3 regions of the Arthrobacter sp. FW306-06-A genome follow, and region 2 is predicted to be linked to each of the others. Evidence: riboswitches for the same ligand, from Rfam matches in the RefSeq annotation. Region 2 holds a riboswitch; each other region holds the start of a gene.

Region 1 (6,814 bases), 480 kb from region 2:
CCGCGGATCGGTGGGGTCCAGGGACCGCAGATACTCGCCATAGCTGACTTCGCCGTCCCATGGCCTGCCCAGCACCTCGGTCTGCAGGCGAAAATGCTTCAGCGACCGTTCGTCCGGGGCCGGCATGGTGCGCAGGATGCCCACCTTGCCCTCCAGCATGAGCTGCGCCGCCGCCATCCCGGTCATCAGCGAAATCTGCGCGTTCCAGTCCTCCACCGGAAGCTGTGGAACAGCGTCAATCCGGTAGCCGCCGTCGGGCAGCTGGACAATCTCCTGCTCAGGCATGTTCAGGCTTGCACCTTCACGCGCCCGTTCCAGTGCCACCCGCTTCAGGCCCACCTCACGGAGCAGCTGGAGCACGGGCGGGGCGGTCCCGGCGTCGAGGGCTGCCTGGGCGCCCCGGTAGCTGAGCTTGTCGCGGCTGCGGACCCTCGCGCGACGGACGCTGACCGTCAGTACGGTTGCTTCGCCGTCGAGCGTGAAATCCCAGACGAAGGCCGAACACTCCTGGCCGGGCAGCAGGCTCCCGGCCCCTTCGCTGATGACCTCCGGGTGCAGTGGGATCCGGCCGTCAGGAGCGTAGAACGTCTGTCCGCGCCGCCGCGTCTCCGCGTCCAGGGGGCCTCCCGGCGCAACGAAGGCTGGAACATCGGCGATCGCGTACATCACGCGGTAGCCGTCCCCGTCCAATTCAATAAACACTGCCTGGTCCAGGTCCGTGGAGGATGCCGGGTCGATGGTGACAAACTCGACGGCGGTCAGGTCGTAGGACGGCAGCTGCAGCGCCGCAACGGCAGCCAGGGCGTCTTCCACGGCTTCTGCGGGATACGGGCCCGGAAGCTCAAGCTCCGTCCGCAGCAGGCCCAACGCCTCTTCCAAGGCGTTCTTATGGTCGTGGACGTTGGGAGCCAGCCGATGATGTGACACAAAATTCAGCGTAGCCCCAAGTTCCGCGATTAAGCAGGCTCAGGAACCGGCAGCGTCCAGCGCGTCGAGGAGGGAGGCAGCAGCTGCGGCGGGATCAGGGGCTTCGGTGATGGCCCGGACCACCACGATCCTGCGCGCACCCGCCTCCGCCACCTGGCGGACGTTGCCGTGGTCGATGCCGCCGATGGCAAACCAGGGCACCGGGTCCGCAGCCTGCCGTGACGCCTCGGCCGCGTACTTGACCAGTTCGGGACCGACGGCGGCCCTGCCGGGTTTGGTGGGCGTAGCCCAGACAGGGCCCACGCAGAAGTAGTCCAGCCCGGACGGTGCGGCAGTTGCGGCAAGGGCGGCATCCACCTGCTCGGGCGTATGGCTGGAGAGTCCGATGGCGGCGTTGCCGTCGACCAGCGTGCGTGCGGCCGCCAGCGGCAGGTCCTTCTGGCCGATATGGAACACCGGGGCCCCGGAAAGCACGGCGATGTCGGCGCGGTCGTTGACCGCCCACAGCTTGCCGCGCCGCACCGCCACTTCCTTCAGCACAGCCAAAAGGTCCAGTTCCTCGGCTGCCTCGATGGTCTTGTCACGCAGCTGAATGATGTCCACGCCGCCGGCAAAGGCCGCGTCCACGAACTCCGCAAAATCGCCGCGGTCCCGCCGTGCATCGGTGCAGAGATACAGGCGGGCAGCCTTAAGGGCCTCGCTGTCGCGGGCGTTGACAACCTCGGCATTGGCAACTCCGCCGGCCGGAGCGTGGGAACCTGCGGGAAGGGAAGGGGTGGTCGCATTCATGCCTGCAAGCCTAATTCCTCTAAACTGGGGAGGTACTGCGGGAGCCCGCGGCAGCTGTCACAAAGCGCCGGGCTGAGAGGGCGTCAGAGCCGACCGCTTGACCTGATCCGGTTAATGCCGGCGTAGGGAAGGAACCCAGATGCGTACCCCCGGCACCACCCAGCCCTCGTCCGTTGATGCGTCCATTCCCCCCACCCTTCGTGCCGACGTCGCCGTCATTGGCGGGGGAGTGGTGGGACACGGTATCGCCTGGGAACTGCAGCGTTCCGGACGCTCCGTCGTCCTCATTGACGACGCGCCAGGTTCCGGCGCGAGCTGGGCTGCCGCCGGCATGCTGGCCCCCGTGAGCGAACTGCACTACCAGGAGGAGGACCTCCTGGAACTCATGCTGGAGGCATCGTCACGGTGGCCGGCATTCGCGGCCGCCGTCGCCGATGCATCGGGCACGGATTCCGGATACCTCACGACGCCGACACTCGCCGTGGGCGCCGACGCCGCCGACCGCCGCGCCCTGATGGACCTGCGCACAGTTCAACAGGCGAGCGGGCTGTCCGTGGAACCCCTGACCGTCCGGGAGGCCCGCAAACGCGAACCCCTCCTCAGCCCCGCCATCGCCTGCGCCCTCGATACCCCGGGGGACCACCAGGTGGATCCCCGCCGGCTGGTGGCGGCCCTGCGGCTGGCACTGGCCGGCGGCGCCCGCGAAACGCACCACCTCGCCGTGGCAGGGGCAGTGGACGGTTACGCAGTGCCGGAGCGGGCAAGCGGGCTGTTGTGGGAGGACGGCATCGTTACGGGGGTTCGGCTCGCCGGTGGCGGCACCGTCCTGGCAGCGGAAACCGTGGTGGCCAACGGGCTGCAGGCGGGGGCGCTCGCGGACCTCCCCCATGGCCTCGAGCTGCCCCTGCGTCCCGTCCACGGGGACATCCTCCGGCTTGCAGTGCCCGGCCCCCTCCAGCCCCTGGTGACCGCAACGGTGCGGGGACTGGTGCACGGAGTTCCGGTGTACATCGTTCCGCGCCGGGACGGGACCGTGGTGATCGGAGCCACCCAGCGCGAGGACGCCCTGTCCGACGCCGTCAGTGCCGGCGGCGTCTACCAGCTGCTGCGCGATGCCCAGGCGCTGGTTCCCGCCGTCGCCGAGCTCGAACTTCTGGAATGCACGGCCCGGGCCCGCCCGGGAACCCCGGACAATGCGCCGCTGCTGGGAAGGGTGCCGGTGGACCTGGCCTTAAGAAGCGAAGGATCCGCAACGGAAGCCGGTTACGTTCCGGGGCTCATCATCGCCACCGGTTTTTTCCGGCACGGCGTCCTGCTCACACCCGCTGCAGCAGCCATCTGCACGGATCTGCTCGACGGAAAAGCCGACCCCCGCTGGGTCCCCTTCCGCCCGGGCCGGTTCTCCGGCCCGGGAACGGCCACCCACGGCCTCCACGACAATGGCACCCACACCAAGGAAACAGCGTGAACATCACCCTCAACGGAAACCCGCACACGGTGGCCGACGGCGCCTCCATCACCACACTCGTCAGCCAGGTCACCGGACGCCCGCTGGCTGACAACGGGCAGGCGACGGACGGCGGGAAGCTGGGCGTCGCCGTCGCCCATAACGCCCAGGTGGTGCCGCGCAGCCAATGGTTCGCCACGGCGCTCGCCGAGGGCGACGACATCGAACTCGTTACAGCAGTACAGGGAGGCTGACGCCATGACCGAAACCAGCACCATCAACCCCGCCGGGAACACCGGTGCCGGCGACGCCCTGGTGATTGACGGCGTCGCCCTGAAATCCCGCCTCATCATGGGCACCGGCGGAGCGCCCAGCCTGGACGGCCTGGGCGCAGCACTCCTGGCCTCCGGCACCGCCCTGACCACCGTGGCCATGCGGCGTTACTCACCCGCCGAAACCGGCTCGCTGTTCCAGCTGCTGGTGGACCACGGGATCCGGGTGTTGCCCAACACCGCCGGCTGCTTCACCGCCAGGGATGCTGTGCTCACAGCGGAACTTGCGCGGGAGGCCCTGGAAACGGACTGGGTGAAGCTCGAGGTCATCGCCGACGAGCAGACCCTCCTGCCGGACGCCGTGGAGCTCGTGGAAGCCACGGAGCAGCTGGTGAACCGAGGCTTCAAGGTGTTCGCCTACACCAACGATGATCCCGTACTTGCGCTGCGGCTCGAAAACCTCGGCGCCGCCGCCGTGATGCCCCTGGGCGCCCCTATCGGCACCGGCCTGGGGATCCTGAACCCGCACAACATCGAGCTCATCGTTTCGCGTGCGTCGGTTCCGGTGGTCCTGGATGCAGGCATCGGTACGGCGTCGGACGCCGCCCTTGCCATGGAGCTGGGCTGTGACGCCGTACTGCTGGCCACTGCCGTGACGCGGGCGCAGAACCCCGCCCTTATGGGCGAGGCGTTCAAACACGCCGTGATCGCCGGCAGGATGGCCCGGGCGGCCGGGCGCATCCCCCGCAGGGAGCATGCCCTCGCCTCGTCGGCAATGGAGGGCCGGGCGGAGTTCCTCTGACCGCGGACCTTAAACAGCTGTGGCCACCACCCGGACGGGTGGCGGCCACAGGCCGTTTACGGATGCCTTAGCGCCGCAGGATGGCGGTCAGCCGCTCCATATCGTGGCGTGTGCGGGTGCGGCCAAGATAGACCACAGCACCGATGGCGGCAGCAATGCCAAGGACCATGGGCAGGACCCAGGGGAGCCAGGTCAGGCCGGGCAGGTAGCCGAAACCGGCCGCCATGAGGATGATCCATGCCAGCGCCGCGACAGCCACGGCGACCCCCGCCGGCAGCACCGCGCCGTACTTGGCATGGCGCTTGTCATTGGCCCAGACAATGACACCGCCGGCGGCTGCAACCAGCACCACGATGGTCAACGAAAGCATGGATGCTCCCTTTCAGGCGCAGGCTAGAACTGGCCGAAGCCCACGCGGCGGACCTCTTCTGCCCCGATTTCCACGTACGCCAGGGCATTGCCCGGAACGATGATCAGGCGTCCCTTGTCATCCTTGAGGCGCAGCTCATTGCCTTCGCTGATGGCCTCGCCGACAACCTTGGCCACCGTCTCGGCATCCTGGGTCGATTCCAGTACGATTTCGCGGCCAACGTTCTGAACGCCGATCTTAATTTCCAAGGGGGCCTCCCAGCCTGTGAAGTTCTCGTACTTCTCTACGAGGTGTTGTCTTATTTGTAGTCTAGGACTCTTTGGGGAAGCGAGAGATTCCGCGCCAAGCTAAACGGTAGATGAGGTCGCTGGCCACATCGAGGTCCAGGTTGCCGTCGGTTTCCAGCCAGTACCGGGCACTGACCTGCGCCATTCCGGCCAGGCCGCGCCCCAGCAGTTCCGCCTCGAGATGGGGGAGCTTGGTGTCTTCCGCGATGACCCTTGCAATGGCGTCGGCGAAGGTGCGGTTGAAGGTTTCCAGCCGGGAGCTGACGTCGGGGTCGTTGATCAGGTCCGATTCGAAGACCAGCCGGTGGGCCTGGTCGTCGCTGGCGATGAAGTGGAAGTACGCACGCATGACGGCCTGGACGCGTTCGTCATTGTCCGTGGTGGAGTTCAGTGCCCCCAGCATCAGTTCGGTCAGGGACGCCAGGTGGCTTTCCAGCAGGGCGAGGTACAGGTCGCGCTTGGAAGGGAAGTGCTGGTACAGCACCGGTTTGCTCACATGGGCGGTTTCCGCGATCTCGTCCATGGCAGCGCCGTGGTAACCGTTGGCAACGAACACTTCCTGGGCCGCAGCAAGGAGCTGGGCACGGCGCTCATCCCGGGGCAGCCGGGCGGACCGTTGGCCTGCGGGGCGGGAGGGAGTTTGCGGTTCGGCTGCGGGCGGGCGGTCGGCCCGTGCTTCAGGGACCACAGTTATCCTTCTTTCCATTGCAGTTACCTTCACTTTACTGCGGGGTAATATGACCTGGCGGTATCCCGGGGCATACATTGAAGTATGGCTTCGTCTTTCACCGCAAATGTTTCAACTATTTCCCTCGATCCACTGGTGGAACCGGCTGCGGACCTGACTCCTGACGAGGTGGAACGGTATTCCCGGCACCTGATCATTCCCGAGATTGGTGCCCTGGGGCAGCGGAGGCTCAAGAACGCCAAGGTGCTGGTGATCGGCGCCGGCGGCCTGGGCGCCCCGGCACTGCTGTACCTTGCCGCAGCGGGTGTGGGCACCATTGGAATCATTGACGACGACGTGGTGGACCTGAGCAACCTGCAGCGCCAGGTGATCCATGGTGTGAGCGACGTCGGACGGCCCAAAATCGAATCGGCGCGGGATACCATTGCGGAGCTGAACCCGCTGGTGGACGTCCGGCTGCACAACGTGCGCCTGGACTCGTCCAACGCCCTAGGGCTGTTCAGCGGCTACGACCTCATCCTCGACGGTGCCGACAACTTCGCCACGCGCTACCTGGTCAATGACGCCGCCGCCATCCTGGGCAAGCCCTACGTGTGGGGTTCCATCTTCCGATTCGACGGCCAAGTCAGCGTCTTCTGGGAAAAGCACGGCCCCACGTACCGCGACCTGTATCCGGAGGCGCCGCCGGCGGGCTCCGTCCCTTCCTGCGGTGAGGGAGGTGTGTTCGGCATGCTGTGCGCTGCCGTGGGATCGCTGATGGTGACCGAAGCCGTAAAGCTGATTACCGGCGTCGGACGTTCCCTGCTTGGACGCGTGGCACTGTTCGACGCCTTGGGCGGCAGCTGGCGCGAGATCCGCGTGGCCAAGGACCCCGCCGCGGAACCCATCACCGAACTTACGGACTACGAGGCGTTCTGCGGCATTGCCCCGGCAGCGCAGGCCGATATCGAACACACCGTCACTGCCACCCAGTTGGCCACCATGCTGGCGTCCCGGAAGGCCGGGCTCAAAGACTTCGAGCTGGTGGACGTCCGGGAATCGGGAGAGTACGACATTGTCCGGATCGATGGTGCCAGGCTCATCCCGCAGGGACGCATCCTGGCCGGTGAGGCCTGGGACGAACTTCCGCAGGACCGGGACATCGTGTTCCACTGCAAGGCCGGGACCCGGTCCGCCAACGTGCTGGCGGCGGCACGGCAGGCCGGCTACCAGCGGGTCAGCCATCTCGACGG
Region 2 (6,814 bases):
TCTGCAGCTGCAGCAGCAACGATGTTGACCACGCGACGACCGCGGCGGGTGCCGAATTCAACGGCGCCCGGGGTCAGTGCGAACAGGGTGTCGTCACCGCCACGGCCAACGCCGGCGCCCGGGTGGAAGTGGGTGCCACGCTGGCGGACGATGATCTCGCCTGCGGAAACTACCTGGCCGCCGAAGCGCTTGACGCCGAGGTACTGAGCGTTGGAATCGCGACCGTTGCGAGTGGAGCTCGCGCCCTTTTTATGTGCCATCTGAAATGCCTGCCTTTAAAATTCTGGGGAATCTGTTGGAAAACCTGAACAGTAACCGGTGGGTTACTTGATGCCGGTGATCTTGACCTTGGTCAGTTCCTGGCGGTGACCCTGGCGCTTCTTGTAGCCGGTCTTGTTCTTGTACTTCTGGATGACAATCTTAGGACCACGGAGGTCCTGGAGGATTTCAGCCGTAACAGTTACCTTGGCCAGGTCAGCGGCGGCGGAGGTGACTTTGTCACCGTCAACCAGGAGCAGTGCGGGCAGCTCGATGGTGCTGCCGGCTCCACCGGCGACGCGGTTCAGGGTAACGAAGTCTCCAACGGAAACCTTCTCTTGGCGGCCGCCTGCGCGGACAATCGCGTACACCACTTGGGAACTCACTTCTCTCGACGTTTATTACAAAATTTGCGTGCGGCACCCGGCTCGGAAATTGGCTGGGATCCCGCTGTGCCTCAACGCCGTGGATTCCCCGGGGAAATCCGTGAGCCGTCCCGGTGGAGCAGTCCGCTTGTTATACACAGCAGAATGCCCCAGGGTCATAACCCAAGTGTTGGCGTAAGCACCGAAGATCCAGAATACGCTAAATCCGTCCACGGCCGCAAATGAGGCTGGTTCCGGCGGCCCCGCTGTGGTAGTAACCACAAACCCGGCGGGCAGCACCGCAACCATGCCACTCCATCATAGCGGCGGCGCTGCCGGCAGCGGTCAGGAATGAAGTCTCGGCGCGTCGAAGAATTCCACTTCCAAGCGGCAGGACTGCTTGAACGCGGTGACCATCGCTGCTCTTTCATGGTCCGACGCTTTCCGCCCCGCCCCATCCACGATGGCGATGGCCCGGCGGGTGGCTTCGGCGAAGCCCTCGTCGGCGTAGGTGCGCAGCCACGCCGCGTAGGCGTGCCCTTCAGGCTCACAGCTGGAAAGGAACTGGGAGTGCAGCTTCCTGCCCACCTCGGCGTAGAGCCAGAAGCAGGGCAGGACGGCTGCCGCCAGGACTGCGTAGCTGCCCGACGCCGATGCTGCTGTGAGGTGGTCAACGTAGGCCTTGGTGACGGGGCCCAGGCCGCCCTGGACCGGCCGTGTGCTGAGCCAGGAGCGGTGGAGTTCCGTTTCCACTTCGAGGCAATTCTGGGCCGATCCTGCCCAGAACAATTGTTCGGCCTCCGAGGGGGCCAGGGCGCTGGTGCGGGCCAGAACGCGGGAGTACCCGTTGAGGTAAAGGGCGTCCTGGGCCAGGTAGTAGGCGAAGTCCTTCTCGGCCAGGTCTCCCGCGGCCAGGCCGCGGATGAAGTCAAGCGCGTAGATGTCGTCGAGGTCCTGTTGGGCTTCCGTCCATAGCCGGGCCGCGAAGCCGCCTTCCTGCAGTGCCGGCCGCAGATGGTGGAAGTGGTGCACTGGCCCGTTCCCCCGGCCCACTGACAGCTGGCCCGAGTTCTCGAGGGCGCCGGCCAGCCAGGGCTTGACGGTCCGCAGTGTTGCTTCCCAGTCGCCCAGGCGTGCCTGCACGGTTGCCATTGCGGAGGAAAGGGAGCATCCCGTGCCGTGGCTGTTGCGGGTGGCAATACGGGGTCCCGGGACTTCCACTATCTCCTCCCCGAGCAGGCCCGCGGTGTTGACCAGAGCGTCCGGACAGCGCTCCCCCGCCAGGTGCCCGCCCTTGACCAGGATTGTGGCCCCGGTGGCATCGGCCAGGCGCCTGCCCTGGGCCAGCGCCTCATCCCAGCTCTCCGCAGGGGCAGCGCCCATCAGCATGGCAAGCTCGGGCAGGTTGGGGGTGATGAGGTGGGCAAGGGGCAGCAGTTCCCGAAGTGCCGCTTCCGCCGATTCCTTCAGCAGCCGGTCGCCGCTGGTGGCAACCATCACCGGATCGAGAACCACGACGTCGGGACGCACCTTTTCGAGCCAGCCGCGCACAGTGCGGATCACTTCCCTGTCACCCAGCATGCCGATCTTGACGGCGTCGATGTTGATGTCGTCGCTGACGGCATCCAGCTGCTGGGCCAGGAAAGCGGCCGGAGGAACGTGCACGGCCTGCACGCCCTGGGTGTTCTGGGCTGTGAGGGCGGTGATGGCGGCCATGCCATAGCCGCCATGCGCGGCGATGCTCTTAAGGTCTGCCTGGATGCCCGCTCCGCCTGACGGGTCCGAGCCCGCGATGGAGAGGACGCGTGGAACGTCACGGCCTGCCGGCAACTCAATGGGTGCATCGAATGCAGCTGGCAGGGGCATGGAAAGGGTTGAAGACAAGAGACATCCCTTCGCCGGTACTAGCCGGACAGGTTCAACGGGTGTGGATCTCAGCCGGCCTTTTGCGCGGCACCCCGTGTCGGTTTCCAGCCTAGCCGCTGGGGCGTATTCCCAGGAAAGGTGACAGCACCTGCCGCAAAGGGGTGGGTGCCGCACGCAGGAGTCCCCGCCCTGGGACTGTTCCCCGTGTCATTCACCGGGGAACCGTCCACAAAGCGGGGACTCCTGAATGTGTCTTTGTTGCCTGTCCGGGGCTTCCGGCTTACAGCTCCGAAGCCGGGACGCCGACGCCGAGGATAATCGGTTCCGCTGCCGCCTTGCCCGGTTCGGCGGTGGCCTGTGCCTTATCCATTTCCGGGGCCTTGGCCGCGTGCGAATGGCCTCCGGCAGTCGACTGGACGTTTTCGTGGTGCTGGACGGCGGTCTCGTTGGCGGCACCCTGCGCACGGCTGGCACCCCGGTGGCGCCGCGGACGGCGCTGCCGGGACTGTTCCAGCGTGTGGTCCGAATAGTCCTTTTCGCCTGGAACTTCCACCGCGGTGCGGGCTTCCGCTCCCCCGGCTTCAGCCCCTGATTCCGGCGTGGCCGGTGCCGGTGCGGACGGTTCGGCTGCCTGCGGCACCTCCGCGGTCCTGGCCGGAGCGTCCTCCACGGACGACGCCGGCTGGCCCAGGTGGGCGAACGCTTCAGCGAGCCGGTCCAAGGTGAGAGCCGGCTTGGGCTGCTGCTCCTCCGCATGCTCCACGAACGGAAGCGGGACTTCCTCGCCACCGAATGTCAGGACAGCCGCCGGACGCGTGGGGGCGTCGGCGTCGTGTTTCTCCTCCGCCGGAGCCGGCGCAGGCGGGGCGGCGGGCACCTGCCGGGTTGCCGCCACCTCTTCGTCGTGCAGGTGGGCGGCGTGGGCAGCAGCGGCGATGTTGGCCAGGGCAAGGCGGGTTGCTTCTGCCTTGGCATGCCGCTCAGCGTCCGTAGGGTCCGGGTGGACGGTGTGGACCTGGACGGCAGGAGCCGGAGCGGCCTCGGGCTGCTGGCCGTTGCGTCCGCGCCGCCGCTTTCGTTCCGAACGTGCGCCCGGCTGGTTGTTGTCGGTCCGCTGGCTTTCGGTGCGGTGGGCTTCCGGCCGGGCTTCGGGCCGGTTGTCATTGCGCTGGACGTGGTGGTGCTCGGCGGCCACGACATTGGCCCGGCGGTGCTCCACGGGATCGTCGTGGGTCACCACGCCGCGGCCGGCGCAGGCCTCGCACTGCTCGCCGAAGACTTCCAGGAGCCCGGTGCCCATGCGCTTGCGGGTCATCTGGACCAGGCCGAGAGAGGTCACTTCGGCAACCTGGTGCTTGGTCCGGTCGCGGCCCAGGCATTCCACCAGGCGGCGCAGCACCAGGTCGCGGTTGGATTCGAGCACCATGTCGATGAAGTCGATCACGATAATGCCGCCGATGTCGCGCAGCCGCAGCTGGCGTACCACTTCCTCGGCAGCTTCGAGGTTGTTCTTGGTGACAGTTTCCTCGAGGTTGCCGCCGCTGCCGGTGAACTTGCCGGTGTTGACGTCCACCACGGTCATGGCCTCGGTGCGATCGATCACCAGGGAGCCGCCCGAGGGAAGGAAGACCTTCCGTTCGAGGGCCTTGTGGATCTGCTCGTCGATGCGCCAAGCGGAGAAGATGTCCTGGTCCTTGGTCCACTTCTCGAGACGGCCCACCAGGTCCGGGGCCACGTAGGTTACGTAGGCCTCGATGGTGTCCCAGGCTTCCTCGCCCGAGATGATGAGCTTGGAGAAGTCCTCGTTGAAGACGTCGCGGACCACCTTGATGGTCAGGTCCGGTTCGCCGTAGAGCAGTTCGGGGGCCAGGATCTTGGTGGAGGCCGACTGGCTTTCGATGCCTTCCCACTGGGCCCGCAGCCTGTTGATGTCGTGCGTGAGCTCTTCCTCGGAAGCGCCCTCGGCGGCAGTGCGGACAATGACGCCGGCGTGCTCGGGCAGGCGGTCTTTGAGGATGCGCTTGAGGCGGTTCCGTTCGACGTCGGGCAGCTTGCGGGAGATGCCGGTCATGGACCCGCCGGGTACGTACACCAGGTAGCGTCCGGGCAGCGAGATCTGGCTGGTGAGGCGGGCACCCTTGTGGCCCACGGGGTCCTTGGTGACCTGGACCAGGACGGTATCGCCGGACTTCAGCGCGTTTTCGATGCGGCGCTGCTTGCCCTCGAGGTTCACCGCTTCCCAGTTGACCTCGCCGGCGTACAGGACCGCGTTGCGGCCGCGCCCGATGTCCACGAACGCCGCTTCCATGGACGGCAGGACGTTCTGGACCTTGCCCAGGTACACGTTGCCGATCAACGAGTCCTGCTGGGTCTTGGATACGAAGTGCTCGGCCAGCACGCCGTCTTCGAGGACCGCGATCTGGATTCTGTCGTCGCGCTGGCGAACGATCATCTGCCGGTCAACGGACTCCCGGCGGGCCAGGAACTCGGCTTCGGTGATGACCGTGCGGCGGCGGCCCGTGTCGCGGGATTCACGGCGGCGCTGTTTCTTGGCCTCCAGGCGGGTGGAACCCTTGACGCTGGTGACGCGGTTGCTGGCGGGCGCCTCGGTCACAGCGCGCGGGGCGCGCACGCGCGTGACCGTGTTGGGGGGATCGTCGTCCCCGCCACCCGTAAGCTCAAGGTCCTGGTCCCCACGGCGGCGGCGACGGCGACGGCGGGAGGTCACGCCGTCCTCCACCGTCCCGGCCGTGTCCTCGTCGGCTTCGTCCTGGGCGTCGGCGTCAACGCTGCCGTCCTCGTTGTCCTCTTCAGCCCTGTCGCCGATCCGGCTGCGGCCCCTGCGGCCACGGCTGCGGCGCCGGCGGCGGCTGGAGGAATCGTCCGTGTCTTCGGTTTCTTCCTCCTCAGGCTCCTCGGCGACGGGCGCTGCGGGACGGACCACAGTGCTGAGGTCCGGTGCCTGGAAGAGCACGGAGGTGGGCGAAGCGGGTTCCAGGAACAGGGAAGCGAAGGGGCTTGCGGCGGCTTCAGGTTCTCCGCCGCTGGACGCAGCCGGGGTTTCCTGCGCCGGTTTGGCGGCTTCCGCGGCCGGCGCGGGCTCCTGGGCGGCGACAGGTTCCTGCGCCTGCTTGGCAGTTTCCGCGGTCGGCGCGGACTCCTGCACCGGCGCCTGCGCGGCGGCGGGCTCCTGCACTGCTTCCTGTACTGCGGCTTCAGGTGCTGCTGATCCCGCAACCACGGCTTCGGCTGCGGCAGGTGCCGGTTCGGCGCTGGCGGGGGAAGCAACCTTGCGGGTGGCTACCCGACGGCGGCGGACCGGTTTGCTTTCGACGTCTGCCGCTGGTTCGGCAACAGGTGCGGCGGCGGGACTGCCAGCGGCGGCAGCATCAACAACGGGGCCGGCAGCAACGGCAGCCGACGCCCCGGCGGAGGCGTCAACGCCGGCACCGTCGGCGGCGACACGCTCGTCAGCGGGGCCGGCTTCCTCCGCGAAGGTGGGCAGCGGTTCCGCAGCCTCCACCTTCTTCCGGGCGCGGGTGCGTCGGGCCGGAGCCTTGGGCGCCTTTTCCGCGTCATCAGCCTGTGTTGCGTCGACGTGGGGGGAAACCGCTGCTTCCGGAGCCGTGGCGACGGCTTCCGTCACGTCGTCCATCGCCTTGGGAGCTGCTTTGCGCCGGGCGCGTGGGGCCCTCTTCGGTGCCGCAGCATCCGCCGCGGCTTCTACGTTAACGGCCAGTTCCTGATCATTGTCCATATGTGGCAACACTCCTGCCCCTGACGTACCGCCACATCCGGCACCCATTGGGGCACATATTGTCAAAACCCGCAGGCGTTGACAGAAGTCAAGTGGATACTCCCAGGTTCGCACCGTCGTTGGGGTGCGGCAGCCCGTAGGAGCCGGTGGATGTTCTGAAAACCCGTTGTTCTGCGTGCCACAACCAGGTGCCGCCCAATGGAGTTGCGGGTGTGCCGGAAGAATCCGAAGCCTGCCCTGCTCATCATTGGCGGTCTTGGGAACAAACCACCGGACCGGAGTCCGAATGTGGATCGGCTTCCAGCCACGTTTATTCTCTCATACCCAAGCTGGATCGCCGCGGAGGCAGGGGCGGCTGTTCCCGTTACTGTGTAGTGGCACCAGCTGCCGGCGTTACAATCAGGCACAGGAGCACCGGACGAAAAGGACGCCAAACCCATGCCCAGCATCTCCCCAGTCAGCGCCCGTGAAGAGGATCGGAGCGCCGATCAACAAGCTACGCCGGCCGCTACCGTTCCGCCGATGGCCCGGAAGCGGCCTTTCGGCTGGCTGCTGGTCATCACCGGCG
Region 3 (6,814 bases), 150 kb from region 2:
GCGGTTGTCCGGCGCTGGCCTTCCAGCGACTCTTCGGTGAGGTACTGCTCCAGGTAGCGCTGCGGCGGGAGGGCAAGGCTGTCCATGACGACGTCCGTCCCGTTCCAGGACCAGTTGCTGCGCGGGCGGTCCCAGTACAGTTCAATGCCGTTGCCCTCGGGGTCGGTGAAATAGAAGGCCTCGCTCACCAAGTGGTCGGCGCTGCCGGTGAAGGACCGCGGCTCGTACTGGGCGGCCGTGGCGACGGTGGCGGCCAGGGAAGCCTGGTCTTCGAACAGCAGGGCGGTGTGGAACAGGCCCGCCTCTCCCCTGCCGGGAATATGCAGTCCCGGCGCCGGGGCCAGGTGGACCAGCGGCCTGCCGAGCCGGCCAAGGTAGAGTCCGCCGTCCTGCTCAGCCACCACCTCGAGTCCCAGCGCGCGCTGGTAGTAGTCGGCCATGAGCTTCATGTCGCCCACCTTGAGCATCACGGTGCCCATGGCGAGGTCGGCAGGAAGAAGATCCTGGCTGCTGGCTGCTGCGGTCATTGATGGCTCCTTGTGTTGGAGGCCGTCCCAATGGCGGCCTGTCACACATTAAAATTACTTGAAGCTTCAATTTATTCCAAGTCCCCAAGGGCCCTCTGGTCAGCGGATGATGCGGCCGCCCAGCACCACATGCTCAAGCGACCTGATGGTCTCCGGCACGGCCCGGGGGTCTTCCCGGCACACCACCGCGTCGGCCCGCGCTCCTTCCGCCAGGACGCCCGCCCCCAGCCAGGTCCGGGCGGCCCAGCATGCGGCATCCAGTGCTGCCGTCATTGGCAGGCCGGCGCCGTGCAGTTCAAGGATTTCGTCCGCGATCCTGCCGTGGCGGATTGTGCTGCCGGCATCGGTTCCGGCAAAGATGCGCACGCCGGCTGCGTGGGCCTCGGCCGCCCGTTCCAGCCTGCGTTCCCACAGGGCGCGCATGTGGGCGGCGTAGCGCGGGAACTTGGAATCCGCCTGCGCCGCGATGTCCGGAAAGGTGGCGATATTGATGAGGGTGGGCACGATCGGTATGCCCTGTTCGGCGAACCGGGGCAGGTGGCGGGGCAGGAGGCCCGTGGCATGTTCAATGCAGTCGATTCCGGCATCCAGCATCTGGTCCAGGGTGTCCTCGGCGAAACAGTGGGCGGTCACCCGGGCACCTTCGTCATGCGCTGCCTGGACGGCGTCACGGACGACGGCGGCGGGAAAGGAAGGAGCCAGGTCACCGGCGCCGCGGTCAATCCAGTCCCCCACCAGCTTGACCCAGCCGTCGCCGTCGCGCGCCTGCTTGCGGACGGCCTCCACGAGGCCCTCCGGCTCCACTTCCTCCGCGAAGCCGCGCAGGTAGCGCCGCGTTCGGGCGATGTGCCGCCCGGCACGGATCAGCAGCGGGAAATCCCCGCGGCCCTGCATCCAGCGGGTGTCGGCCGGTGAACCGGCGTCACGGACCAGCAGGGTTCCTGCGTTGAGGTCAGCCAGGGCCTGCTCCGCAGCCGTGGCGGCGTCAACGGGGCCGCCCGGTCCCAGCCCGATGTGGCAGTGCGCGTCAACGAAACCCGGCAGTACCCAGCCATGGAGGACCCTGCCCGGCTCCGTCACGGGACGGGTGAAGGTGAGGCTCCCGTCCACGGACCAAAGCCCGTACCGGATGCTGTCGGGTCCGGTCAGGACGGGTCCGCTGAATTCAATGACTTGTGGCATCAGGACTTCCTTTCATTGCCCGGACAGGCTAGCACCGCGGATTGTGACAACGCGGTCCCAGGGGCCTGTGGTAGCTTCGTTCCTGACCACACGGGTGCCCCTGCAGGGGCTGAGATCGGGCTGACGCGGCCTGCGACCGTTGAACCTGTCCGGGTAATGCCGGCGAAGGAAGTGAGTATTCCCTTGAGTACACAAAACACCCAGTTAAACGCTGCCCAAATCCAGGCAGAAACAACAGCGGACGCTCAGACAGCACTTCAGGTGACCCAGTCCCTGAAGTCGCATTCGCTGGCCTTTATCGAAGATCCCGGCGCCGGGATCCGGGTGCCGGTAACGGAAATTTCCCTTGAGCCATCCCCCAACGGCCGGCCCAACGAACCGTTCCGCACCTACCGGACAGCGGGGCCGGGCAGCGACCCCGTCCGGGGCCTTCAGCCCTTCCGTTCGGAGTGGATTGAGGCACGGGCAGACACCGAGGCGTACACCGGCAGGGAGCGCAACCTGCTCGATGACGGCCGCTCGGCAGTCCGCCGGGGTGCCGCCTCTGCAGAATGGAAGGGCGCCCGGCCGGTGCCCCGCCGCGCCGTCGACGGCCGGACAGTGACGCAGATGCACTATGCCCGGCAGGGCATCATCACCCAGGAAATGCGGTTCGTGGCGCTGCGGGAAAACTGCGACGTCGAGCTGGTCCGCAGCGAGCTGGCCGCCGGCCGCGCGATCATCCCCAGCAACATCAACCATCCCGAGTCCGAGCCGATGATCATCGGCAAGGCCTTCCTGGTGAAGATCAACGCCAACATCGGCAATTCCGCGGTCACCAGCTCCATCGCGGAGGAGGTGGACAAGCTGCAGTGGGCCACGCAGTGGGGCGCCGACACCGTCATGGACCTGTCCACCGGCGACGACATCCACACCACCAGGGAATGGATCATCCGCAACTCCCCCGTCCCCATCGGGACAGTACCGATCTACCAAGCCCTGGAAAAGGTCAACGGCGAGGCCAACGCGCTGACATGGGAGATTTTCCGCGACACTGTCATTGAACAGTGCGAGCAGGGCGTTGACTACATGACCATCCACGCCGGCGTGCTGCTGCGGTACGTCCCGCTCACAGCCAACCGCGTAACGGGCATCGTCTCGCGCGGCGGCTCCATCATGGCCGGCTGGTGCCTGGCCCACCACCAGGAAAACTTCCTGTACACGCACTTCGATGAGCTATGCGAGATCTTCGCGAAGTACGACGTTGCGTTTTCCCTGGGTGACGGTCTGCGCCCCGGTTCCACCGCTGACGCCAACGACGCCGCCCAGTTCGCGGAGCTGGACACGCTGGCCGAGCTGACGCAGCGCGCCTGGGAATACGACGTGCAGGTGATGGTGGAAGGCCCTGGCCACGTCCCCTTCCACCTGGTCCGGGAAAACGTCGAGCGCCAGCAAGAGCTGTGCAAGGGCGCGCCGTTCTACACCCTGGGGCCGCTGGTGACTGATGTTGCCCCGGGCTATGACCACATCACGTCGGCCATCGGTGCCACCGAGATTGCCCGGTACGGGACCGCGATGCTCTGCTACGTCACCCCGAAGGAACACCTGGGCCTGCCCAACAAGGACGACGTGAAGACCGGCGTGATCACCTACAAGATCGCCGCCCATGCTGCGGACCTGGCCAAGGGCCACCCGGGCGCGCACGAGCGGGACGACGCGCTGTCCAAGGCCCGTTTCGAGTTCCGCTGGCGGGACCAGTTCGCGCTGTCCCTGGACCCTGTCACCGCCGAGGCGTTCCACGATGAGACGCTGCCGGCCGAGCCCGCCAAAACGGCGCACTTCTGCTCGATGTGCGGGCCTAAGTTCTGCTCCATGCGGATCAGCCAGGACATCCGTGATGAATTCGGCTCCGCGGAGGCCCAAGCGGCGCTTGCCGGCGTGGCATCGGGGATGCGGGAGAAGAGCGAGGAGTTCCTGGCCGCGGGCGGCAAGGTGTACCTGCCGGAGCTGCGGGTTCCCGCGGAAAGCTAGGACGCCCGGGCCGGCTGGCTCCGGCTGACCTGCCGAATGAACTGCCGGATTGCCTGGTCCCCCTCCGGGGAGTCCTGGGGCCGGTGCCCTCCCGTGGCAACGCGGTGCAGGGCGCCGGTCTCCCGAAGGTACCCGGCGATTTCCTCATACAGCGGCTCCCAGCCGCCGGTCAGGACCAGCGTGGGCACGCCGGGGACGATGTGCAGCGGCGCCTCCCAGGACGGCGACTGGAGCCGGAGCCTGCGGGCGGACCTCTTCTCCTCGGCGGTGGCCGGCTCCTGGAGGTCCGTGGCATAGACCCGGCGGACGAATTCGCGCTGGAAGTCCTCGTCGCTTAGCTGGTGGCGCACCTCGAAGAGGGGCTGCATCAAGCTGATGTGGGCGGCTGTGGCCGGCAGTTCCGCGGTCAGCGACAGGCACGCCGGTTCCACCAGGGTCAATGAGAAGACCAGGTCCGGGCTTTCCACCGCGGCCATCATGGCGGCGATTGCCCCTTGGGAATGGGCCACAACGTGCCCGCCGGCGGCGCCGCGGCCGTCATCGGCGAGGGAGCGCAGGATGATGGCGGTGTCTGCGGCGAAGGAGGACTCCAGCGGCTCCGCGACGGCATCGTAGCCGTGCCGCCGGAGGAACAGGGCGTCATAGGACAGTGCCATGCCGTGCTGGCGCGGCCACGCGGCAGCGCCAAAGTTTCCGGCGCCGTGCACGAACACTACCCTCTGCTTGAACATGTCCCAACCCTATTCCACGGTGCCGACATCCCCACCGAAAAGCGCCAGGTGTCGTCTTGAGCGATCAAAACGACACCTGGCGCTGCACGATGATGGTGAACTGCTACTTGCCCAGGAACTTGTCGAAGCCCTTGGGGAGGTTCAGCTGGGACGGGTCGAAGTCGCTGCCCTGCTGGCCGAAGGCGGCCCCGGTGGGCAGTGCCTTGGCCGCATTGGCGCGCCGGGCTTCGGCTTCCTTGCGCTCCTGCGCAGCCTTGGCCGGGTTGCCGGACTTTGCCTTTTTCTTGGGCGCGTTCTTGGCGTTCTTGCGGGCACCGCCGCCGGCACCAGGCAGGCCGGGCATCCCGGGCATTCCCGGCATGCCGCCCTGGGCCATCTTCTTCATCATCTTCTGGGCCTGCGCAAACCGCTCCAGCAAGCCGTTGACCTCCGACACGTGGACGCCGGAACCACGGGCGATGCGGGCGCGCCGCGAGCCGTTGATGATCTTCGGGGCAAGCCGCTCGTGCGGGGTCATGGACCGCACGATTGCCTCGACGCGGTCAATCTCCCGCTCGTCGAACTGCTCCAGCTGCTGCCGGATGTTCTGCGCGCCAGGCATCATCATGAGCATTTTCTTCATGGAGCCCATGTTGCGGATCTGCTGCATCTGGGCGAGGAAGTCCTCGAGGGTGAAGTCTTCCTGGTCGGCGAACTTCTTCGCCATCCGGGCGGCTTCATCCTTGTCCCAAGCCTTCTCAGCCTGTTCGATGAGCGTGAGGATGTCGCCCATGTCCAGGATGCGCGAGGCCATCCGGTCCGGGTGGAAGAGCTCGAAGTCGTCCAGGCCTTCGCCCGTGGAGGCGAACATGACCGGCTTGCCGGTGACCGACGCGACGGACAGCGCGGCACCGCCGCGGGCGTCGCCGTCGAGCTTGGAAAGCACGATGCCGGTGAAGTTCACGCCTTCGTCAAAGGCAAGGGCCGTGTTCACGGCGTCCTGGCCGATCATGGAGTCGATCACGAACAGGACTTCGTTGGGCACGATGGCCCGGCGGATCTGGCGGGCCTGCTCCATCATGTCGGCGTCCACGCCAAGGCGGCCGGCGGTATCAACAATCACCACGTCGTGCAGCTTCTGGCGTGCTTCCTCGACGCCGGCACGCGCCACGGCGACCGGGTCGCCGGCAGGCTGGTCCAGCTCAGTCGAGGTGGCGCCCGGGTGGGGTGCGAAGACGGGGACGTTGGCGCGCTGGCCCACTACCTGGAGCTGGGTGACGGCGTTGGGGCGCTGGAGGTCGCAGGCCACCAGCATGGGGCTGTGGCCCTGGGCCTTCAGCCACTTGGACAGCTTGCCCGCGAGGGTGGTCTTACCCGCACCCTGGAGGCCGGCGAGCATGATGATGGTGGGGCCGTTCTTGGCCAAGCGAATCCGCCGGGTCTCGCCGCCGAGGATCTCCTGGAGTTCCTCGTTGACGATCTTCACGATCTGCTGGCTGGGGTTCAGAGCGGCAGAGACCTCCGCACCCAGCGCACGTTCGCGGACCCGTCCCGTGAATTCGCGGACCACCGGTACGGCGACATCGGCGTCCAGGAGGGCACGGCGGATCTCGCGGACGGTGGCATCAACATCGGCCTCCGTGAGGCGGCCCTTGCCGCGGAGATTCTTGAAGGTTGCTGTCAACCGGTCAGAGAGTGAATTGAACACGCGCCGTGAACTTCTTTCAGGAGATGATCGGGACTCGACTATCTAGGGTATCAAGTCAGACACCTAAGATGGCATGCTGGCAAAATGACGAGCCAAACAACTGTCAAGACCCTGCTCATCCTCGGCGCCTCGGGCGACCTCACCGGCCGCCTCCTCCTGCCGGGGCTGGCGCGGCTGCTTGCCGCCGGCCGTGCAGAGGGCCTCAGCCTGGTGGGGGCCGGTTCGGACCCCTGGACGCCTGAACAGTGGCGGGAGCGCGTGCAGTCATCGTTCGCGGCGGCAGCCGGTGCAGCGGACCAGCCGGGCAAGGAAGCCCTCGAGCTGTTGCAGAAGGAGACGGTGTACCACCAGCTGGATGTCACGGCCAATGGCGCCCTGGCGGCCTTGCTGAAAACCCTGGAAGGCCCGGTGGCCGTCTACTTCGCTCTGCCGCCCCGGATCAGCCAGCTGGCCTGCGAGACGCTTCAGCCAGAGGAGGTGCCGGCCGGTACCCGCCTGGTGATGGAGAAGCCTTTCGGCTCCAGCGAACAGTCCGCGCGCTCCCTCAACCAGACGTTGGCGCGCCTCGTCCCGGAAGACCACATCCACCGGGTGGACCATTTCCTGGGCAAGGCCACAGTCCTCAACATCCTGGGCCTGCGGTTCGCGAACAACTTCCTGGAGCCGGTGTGGAACCG

What was found. A riboswitch is a leader RNA that binds a small molecule or an ion and turns the genes downstream of it on or off. The one in region 2 is predicted to bind thiamine pyrophosphate.
Region 1: another riboswitch for thiamine pyrophosphate. It lies ahead of thiO (glycine oxidase ThiO); the one in region 2 lies ahead of thiD (bifunctional hydroxymethylpyrimidine kinase/phosphomethylpyrimidine kinase).
Region 3: another riboswitch for thiamine pyrophosphate. It lies ahead of thiC (phosphomethylpyrimidine synthase ThiC); the one in region 2 lies ahead of thiD (bifunctional hydroxymethylpyrimidine kinase/phosphomethylpyrimidine kinase).

What each region holds. Positions count from the first base shown of each region.
Region 1 covers NZ_CP084552.1:3,055,713-3,062,526, reverse strand. Annotated here, with positions in the region: gene LFT49_RS14235 (RNB domain-containing ribonuclease) at 1-927, opposite strand, end outside; gene thiE (thiamine phosphate synthase) at 967-1,716, opposite strand; TPP riboswitch at 1,744-1,862, shown strand; gene thiO (glycine oxidase ThiO) at 1,856-3,184, shown strand; gene thiS (sulfur carrier protein ThiS) at 3,181-3,417, shown strand; gene LFT49_RS14215 (thiazole synthase) at 3,422-4,237, shown strand; gene LFT49_RS14210 (hypothetical protein) at 4,305-4,607, opposite strand; gene LFT49_RS14205 (DUF3107 domain-containing protein) at 4,631-4,855, opposite strand; gene LFT49_RS14200 (TetR/AcrR family transcriptional regulator) at 4,917-5,582, opposite strand; gene moeB (molybdopterin-synthase adenylyltransferase MoeB) at 5,667-6,814, shown strand, end outside.
Region 2 covers NZ_CP084552.1:2,571,995-2,578,808, forward strand. Annotated here, with positions in the region: gene rpmA (50S ribosomal protein L27) at 1-260, opposite strand, end outside; gene rplU (50S ribosomal protein L21) at 324-632, opposite strand; gene thiD (bifunctional hydroxymethylpyrimidine kinase/phosphomethylpyrimidine kinase) at 969-2,489, opposite strand; TPP riboswitch at 2,497-2,594, opposite strand; gene LFT49_RS11885 (Rne/Rng family ribonuclease) at 2,770-6,246, opposite strand; gene LFT49_RS11890 (vitamin K epoxide reductase family protein) at 6,685-6,814, shown strand, end outside.
Region 3 covers NZ_CP084552.1:2,721,865-2,728,678, forward strand. Annotated here, with positions in the region: gene LFT49_RS12750 (VOC family protein) at 1-527, opposite strand, end outside; gene LFT49_RS12755 (amidohydrolase family protein) at 627-1,709, opposite strand; TPP riboswitch at 1,790-1,897, shown strand; gene thiC (phosphomethylpyrimidine synthase ThiC) at 1,893-3,719, shown strand; gene LFT49_RS12765 (alpha/beta hydrolase) at 3,716-4,450, opposite strand; gene ffh (signal recognition particle protein) at 4,554-6,137, opposite strand; gene LFT49_RS12775 (glucose-6-phosphate dehydrogenase) at 6,222-6,814, shown strand, end outside.